2 linked regions of the Thermovibrio ammonificans HB-1 genome follow. The protein of the gene in region 2 binds, or shares a complex with, the protein of the main gene of each other region. Links are inferred from orthologs where the notes say so. Each region holds a gene or a part of one and is shown on either strand. Other genes may lie near its edges.

The links.
Region 1: the proteins of THEAM_RS07090 (region 2) and THEAM_RS00815 are in contact, whole or in part, in a crystal structure (PDB 5UE9), measured with the Lactococcus lactis proteins. The link is inferred for Thermovibrio ammonificans HB-1 from one-to-one orthologs. Residues at the interface, in WP_023189152.1 of Lactococcus lactis: Leu4, Gln5, Ala47, Ser48, Met49, Leu50, Leu51, Arg52, Arg53, Met95, Leu98, Arg223, Met224, Ala225, Cys226, Ile228, Gly229, Ala230, Cys231, Tyr232, Ala233, Val235, Glu236, His237, Asn243, His244, Ala245, Lys247, Glu250; in WP_025017116.1 of Lactococcus lactis: Gly25, Phe27, Phe29, Glu32, Tyr33, Lys35, Tyr36, Lys48, Phe56, Thr60, Pro61, Arg62, Val63, Ala64, Glu65, Thr66, Ala67, Ser68, Gly69, Met70, Ile74, Gln77, Pro223, Glu251, Phe274, Ala275, Pro277, Phe278.

The regions. Positions count from the first base shown.
Region 1 is NC_014926.1:135,657-138,965, reverse strand. The notes cover bases 85-3,084. They hold THEAM_RS00815 (dihydroorotate dehydrogenase), read right to left. Parts: upstream 2,038-3,084; coding sequence 1,132-2,037; downstream 85-1,131. Other genes in these bases: THEAM_RS00810 (class I SAM-dependent RNA methyltransferase), read right to left, coding at 2,037-3,084; recG (ATP-dependent DNA helicase RecG), read left to right, coding at 85-1,127. Also shown: more of recG, read left to right, coding at 1-84; more of THEAM_RS00810, read right to left, coding at 3,085-3,309.
Region 2 is NC_014926.1:1,367,082-1,370,293, reverse strand. The notes cover bases 194-3,096. They hold THEAM_RS07090 (dihydroorotate dehydrogenase electron transfer subunit), read right to left. Parts: upstream 2,079-3,096; coding sequence 1,308-2,078; downstream 194-1,307. Other genes in these bases: THEAM_RS07075 (YicC/YloC family endoribonuclease), read right to left, coding at 2,980-3,096; gmk (guanylate kinase), read right to left, coding at 2,307-2,990; rpoZ (DNA-directed RNA polymerase subunit omega), read right to left, coding at 2,057-2,266; THEAM_RS07095 ((Fe-S)-binding protein), read right to left, coding at 194-1,235. In the rest of the region: more of THEAM_RS07095, read right to left, coding at 6-193; more of THEAM_RS07075, read right to left, coding at 3,097-3,212.

The sequences.
Region 1 (3,309 bases), 1.2 Mb from region 2 along the record:
CGGCGGTTATGGCGCCCACCGAGATACTGGCAAACCAGCACTACAAGAAGTTCAAAGAGTTCCTGAAACCCTACGGCATAACGGTGGGCCTGCTCACCGGGAGCATGACAAAGAGAGAGAAGGAGACCGTTTACAGGGCCATAAAGGAGGGGGTGATAAAGGTCGTTGTGGGAACCCACGCCCTCATACAGGAGGGGGTGGAGTTTAAGAACCTGGGCCTTGTGGTGATAGACGAACAGCACCGATTCGGCGTAAAACAGAGGGTAGAGCTCAAGAAAAAGGGGAAAATGCCCGACGTTCTGGTGATGACGGCAACGCCGATACCCAGAACCTTAGCGATGACCGCCTACGGAGACCTGGACGTTTCCGTGATAGACGAGCTTCCCGCCGGCAGGAAACCGGTTAAAACTGAGATACTCTTCAGCGACGAGCTCCCAAAACTCGTTAAGAGGCTCAAAGAAGAGCTCCAAAAGGGCAACAGGGCCTACATAGTTTACCCCCTGGTGGAGGAGTCGGAGAAGCTCGAGCTTAAGGCCGCAACCGAGATGCACCACTTCTGGAGCGAGAAGCTCAAACCCTACAGAGTGGGCCTCCTACACGGGAAGATGAAACAGGAGGAGAAGGACAAAGTCATGGAGGCCTTTAAGAGAGGGGAGTTCCAGGTTCTCGTTTCCACAACGGTTATAGAGGTGGGGGTAGACGTTCCCGAAGCTACGGTTATGGTGATAGAGCACGCAGAGCGCTTCGGCCTTGCCCAACTCCACCAGCTCAGGGGAAGGGTAGGCAGGGGAGACAGGCAGTCCTACTGCTACCTGGTCACCTCCAGGGAGGTCGGAGAAGAGGCGATAAAGAGGCTAAAGGTTTTAGAGTCCACAAACGACGGCTTCAAAATAGCCGAGGCAGACCTTGCATTCAGAGGACCGGGGGAGATTTTCGGCACCCGTCAGTCGGGGCTGGGAGACTTCAAAGTGGCCGACCTCCGCAGGGACTACGACATCCTGAAGGAGGCCCGCCGCGAGGCGATGGAGCTTATCAAGGAGAACCCGGAGCTCAACGGACTCGAAGAGCTCAAAAAACTGATGAAGTTCAGGTTCGGCGAGAAGTTCGACCTGGTAGAGGTAGGGTAGCACCTCACTCCCTTAAAGCCCCAACCATCTCCCCTACGCTCTTAAAGCCCTCTTCCCTCATGTAGTTCTCTATTCCAGCTACTATCTCTTCAACGGCTTTGGGGTTGAAGAAGTTGGCCGTTCCCACCTGAACTGCAGAAGCTCCGGCGAGGAAGAACTCAACTGCGTCTTCCCAAGTGGTAATGCCCCCTATCCCTATAACGGGAACGGAAACGGCCTTTGAGACCTGGTAAACAATCCTGACGGCCACCGGCTTTATGGCCGGGCCCGAGAGGCCACCGAACCGGTTCTTCAGCCTCGGCTTCCTCTTCCTGATGTCTATAGCCATCCCCAGAAGCGTATTTATTGCCGAAATTGCGTCGGCCCCAGCAGACTCTACGGCCTTGGCAATCTCTACCGGGTCTGTGACGTTGGGGGAGAGCTTCACTATCACAGGCTTATCACAGACCGACTTTACGGCCTCTGTAACCCTTGCCGCCTCTACCGGGTCTACGCCGAAGGCAAGGCCCCCCTTCTTCACGTTGGGGCAGGAAACGTTAAGCTCAACGGCGTCAACTCCGTCGACCCCCTTGAGGGCCGCGGCAACCGCCCTGTACTCTTCAACCGTAGAGCCGTAGATGTTGGCTATAACCCGGCACCTGTACTCCTTTAGCTTCGGCACTATCTCCTCAACGAAGTACTCAACTCCCGGGTTCTGAAGGCCTATGGCGTTGAGCATCCCGCAGGGGGTCTCCCAAATCCTCGGAGGCTCGTTACCTTCGCGGGGCTTCACAGAGAGCCCCTTCACGCACACGGCCCCCACCCTGTTAAGGTCGAGGTAAGGGGCGTACTCAAGGCCGAAGCCGAAAGTGCCCGAAGCGGTCCAAACGGGGTTCTCAAACTCAACGCCGAAGAGCTTCACCTTCAACATCACTTAACCTTCCTGAGGAAGCAGATTGTCTCTACGTGGTAGGTCTGGGGGAACATATCCAGCACCTTCGCTCTTTCCATGTGAACGCCGTACTTGTAAAAGAGGGCAACGTCCCTTGCAAGGGTTGCAGGGTTGCAGGAGACGTAGATAACCCGCCTTAGGCGGGGAAGGGTGGCAATCGTTCGGATAATCTTCTCGTTGAGGCCGCTCCTGGGAGGGTCAACAACCACAAGGTCGGGGCCGTTCTCCCTGATTATCTTCAGGGCCTCTTCGGTTTCGCGGCAGTAGAAGTTCACGTTGCGCAGGCCGTTTATGTCCTTGTTGTAGAGGGCGTCTGCAACCGCCGAGAAGTTTGCCTCTACCCCGAAGGCCCTGTGAACGTAGCGGGCAACGGGAATTGTAAGGGTTCCCACACCGCAGTAGAGGTCTCCGGCCAGCATGTACTGGTGCTCCATTGCGCCCCGGGCCACCCTGTCTATCAGGTTGCCCACCTGAAAGCGGTTCACCTGGAAGAAGGAGTCTGCACTGACCCTGAACTTAAACTTACCTACAAGCTCGTAGGTGAAGTCGCGGCCGAAGAACTTGATTCTCTCGGGGTAGCCCGAAGAGCCCTGACGGTATATGCCAAAGCCCACAAGGTTAACGCCGAGAAGCTCTTTAAGCTCCTCAAGCTCGAGCTCAACCCGCTTAAACTGCCTGGGGAAAACGATTTTCAGCAGAACCTCATCCTTAGAGGAGGAGTAGAGGTGGAACTCGGCGGGCTCGGTGGGGAGTTTGGGGAGAAGCTCCTTGAGCCTCGGGAATATCCCCTCCAGGTCCTCCTTCAGGAGCGGGCACCTCTCAACCTCTACAACCGAGTGGGAGTTCTTGGCAAAGAACCCCACTTTGCCCCCTTTAACCTTAACCTGAACCCGGTTCCTGTAGTTCCAGGGAGAAGGGGAGGGAATAACCTCATCTATGTTGGGCCTCTTGATTTTGCCTATTTTCTGCAGGTTCTCCTCAACTACGGCCCTCTTAAACTCCACCTGCTTCCTGTAAGAGATGTGCTGCCAGTCGCACCCGCCGCACTTCCCGAAATAGGGGCACCTGGGCCTTACCCTTCCCGGCCCCCTTTCAAGGAGCTTAACAACTCTTGCCTCCGAGTAGCCGCTCTTTCTGCTGGTCTCCTCGGCAACGATGAGGTCTCCGGGAGCCACCTGGGGAACGAAAACGGCACGGCCGTTAAGGCGGCCAAGACCTTTACCGCCGTAAACCAGCTTTTCTTTTCCTCTT
Region 2 (3,212 bases):
GCAGACTACTTAACGGCTTTAGCCAGGAGGTCCGCTATGTGGAGGGCTGAGGCCTTAGAGCCTATTCTCTCGAGGCCTTCGGCTATGTTCATAACGCAGCCCGGGCACTCCGTTAAAACGACCTCTGCCTCTGTTGAGTCTGCGTTCTTTGCCTTTTTAAGCTGAATCTCCCTTGAGATTTCCGGGTGGGAGAGCTTAAATGAGCCTCCCATTCCACAGCAGTTGTCCGCCTCGGGCATCGGGGTGTAGGAGAGGTTCTGTAGGACTTTCAGAACGTCTTCCGGGTAGTGGCGCGGTATCTTCTGCCCCCTGACTATGTGGCACGGGTGGTGCCAGGTTACTCTAACCTTTCTCGGGAGCTTCCAGCTCCCAACGGTTTCTATGTTCTCAAACAGGAGCTCAATGAGCTCTTTCACGGGGAGCCGAAGCTCGCTGTACTCCCCCTTTAAAACGTGGCCGCAGGTGGCGCACGCCGTTACGATAAAGTCGAACCCTTCCCTGTTGAGCGAGCCCAGGTTTTTCTGCTTCATCTGGTTAAAGGTCTTCAGGTCTCCTGCAAAGAAGGCGGGAGCTCCGCAGCAGCTCTGCTCTTTCGGAACGAAAACCGAGTACCCGAGGGCGTTTAAAACCTTTACCACGTTCTGGGCAGTTTCGGTGTAGAAGTTGTTGAACATACACCCTGTAAAGAACAGAGCTCTGCCCTTCTCTTTACCTTTTGGCCTGAACCACCTGTCTGTGCTGTTGAAGGGCTTTGCTTTCGGCTCCGGGAGCAGAACCTTGCCGAGCTTGGGAACGTTAAAGGGTAGAAGCCTGTTCTGGGGGCTTTTAGAGGCTTTTGTGAAGAGCTTTGTTAGCGGAGCGGCCACCTTCCCTGCCAGGTTGAGCAGTTTGGGGTTCGAAAAGAGCTTCACCGCCGCCGCCTTCTCCGGCGGGAGGCCGAACTTCTCTACCGCCTTTGCCCGTGCAGAGATGATTATCTTCTCGTAGTCAACCATAACGGGGCAGATTTCCGCGCACCGGAGGCAGGTTGTACAGAGGTTGAAAAAGTGGGCCGCCTCCTTGTCGAGCTCGGCCTTTCCCTTGTTTATCATGTCTGCGAGAAATATCTTGCCGCGGGCAACGGAGGGCTCCTCGTGGGTAACGTTGAACACCGGACACACCTGCCGGCAGGAGCCGCACCTTACGCACCTTTCAACCAGCTCGTCGCTTATGCCTAATATCTTCTCCTGTTCCATCTCTTCCGCTCTTTCGGTGATGACTACTCAATATAGGGGGGAGGGGAAGAAACTGCAACTTTCTTGCAGTTGCTATAGAATAACCTCTTCTGCCCTGAAGACCGGCCCTTCAACGCAGCACCGCTTGTAGCCGTTAACGGTCTCGACTGTGCAGCCCAAACACGCGCCTACACCGCAGGCCATTCTCCTGTCCAGCGACAGGTAGCACTCAACTTTCAGCCTGGCCGCTTCCTCTTTAACCGCCTTCATCATAGGCGTTGGACCGCAGGCCACCCAGGTAAAGCCGGTGTAGGAGTGAAGGTCCTGGGTTACAAAGCCCTTCTTGCCAAACGAGCCGTCTTCGGTATAGACAACGTGCTCTATGCCGAACTCCTCAAGGAACGGCAGGCCCGACAGGTTCTCCCTGCTCCTTTCACCGTAGAGGACAACAACCTCTTTACCGGCCTCTTTGAACCGCCTTGCCGCAAGGAACAGCCCTCCTATGCCTATGCCTCCGGCGATGAAGAGGAACTTCTCTCCCCTCTGGGGAATGCTGTTCCCCAGCGGCATCAGCACCTCTATTTCGCTTCCGGCCTCAACTTCCGTTAACAGCTTTGTTCCCCTGCCGTAAACCCTGTAGAGGAACGAAACCCTGTTCCCCTCAAGGTTGAAGATTCCCAAAGGCCTTCTGAGGAGCGGGTCCAGCTGGAGCCTGCTTCTTACCTGAACCATTGCGAACTGGCCGGGCTCTACTCTCTCTGCCTCCTGCTCCGGTGCCTCAACTGTGAGCAGGTAGTCTCTGCCGGTAACGTGTCTGTTCTCAACTACGGTGTAGCCCATGTTTAACCTTCTCTTTTGGGACACACTTTTCCTTCTAAGATTTCTAAAAGGGCGATTACGGTTTTTTTGTGCTCCCTTCCTTCAGAGTCCTTGCCGAAGGTGTAAGGGTCTACGGTGTAGAGGTGTCTTGCCCTCTTTGCCGCAACGTGGACGGTCTCGTAGAAGTTCCCCACCTTCTTTACTATCGGTTCAAGGGGTAGCCTCTTGCTCATTCTCTCCTCCTTTAAAGGTTGCAGGTGGTAAATATAGCCGTTACTTTCCGGGTTTGAGAAGCTCCTCTCTGCACCCCTTACCCTCTTCAACCAGCTCAACCACCTTGGGGTCTTTCACCAGCCTGTTCAGCTGGCCTTCGAGCCTTTCGCTCTTGAGCTTCTCTGCCGTTATTATCCCTTTGAGCTGGTCGAAGGCCTTCTCCAGCTCGTCGTTCACAACCAGGTAGTCGTAGCAGAGGGCCTTTTTAAGCTCCTCCCGTGCGGTTTTGAGCCTGCGCTCTATCACCTCTTCCGGGTCGGTTCCCCTCTTTCTCAGCCGCCTTTCGAGCTCTTCCAGCGACGGGGGAAGGATAAAGATGAGAACGGCTTCGGGGAAGTTCTTCTTCACCTGGAGGGCCCCCTGGGTGTCTATGTCGAGCAGTATGTCCCTTCCCTCCTCGAGGGCTTTTAGAACCTGGCTTTTGGAGGTTCCGTAGAGGTTTCCGTAAACGTTTGCCCACTCCAGGAAGTCGCCCTCCTCTATCATCCTCTCGAACTGCTCTTTCGTTACGAAGTGGTAGTCTCTGCCGTCTACCTCCCCTTCCCGGGGCGGCCTTGTTGTGTAGGAAACGGAGAACTCAAGGGTGGGTATCTCCTTTAAGAGCATGTGGCACAAGGTTGTTTTGCCGGTGCCGGACGGAGCCGATACAACTATGAGGAGCCCTTTGAGCTTGTTACTCCACATTTTGAACCTGCTCCTTTATCCGTGCTATTTCGCTCTTTATGGCTATAACCTCGTCGGTGGCGTCTACCTCTTTGAGTTTGCTCCCCAACGTGTTGGCCTCCCTGTGCATCTCCTGGCACAGGAAGTCTAAGGTTTTACCGACGGGCTCTTCAAACTCAAGAAGCTCCCTGAACCTCCTGCAGTGGAGCTTCAGCCGGGAGATTTCCTCTGTAACGTCCTGCT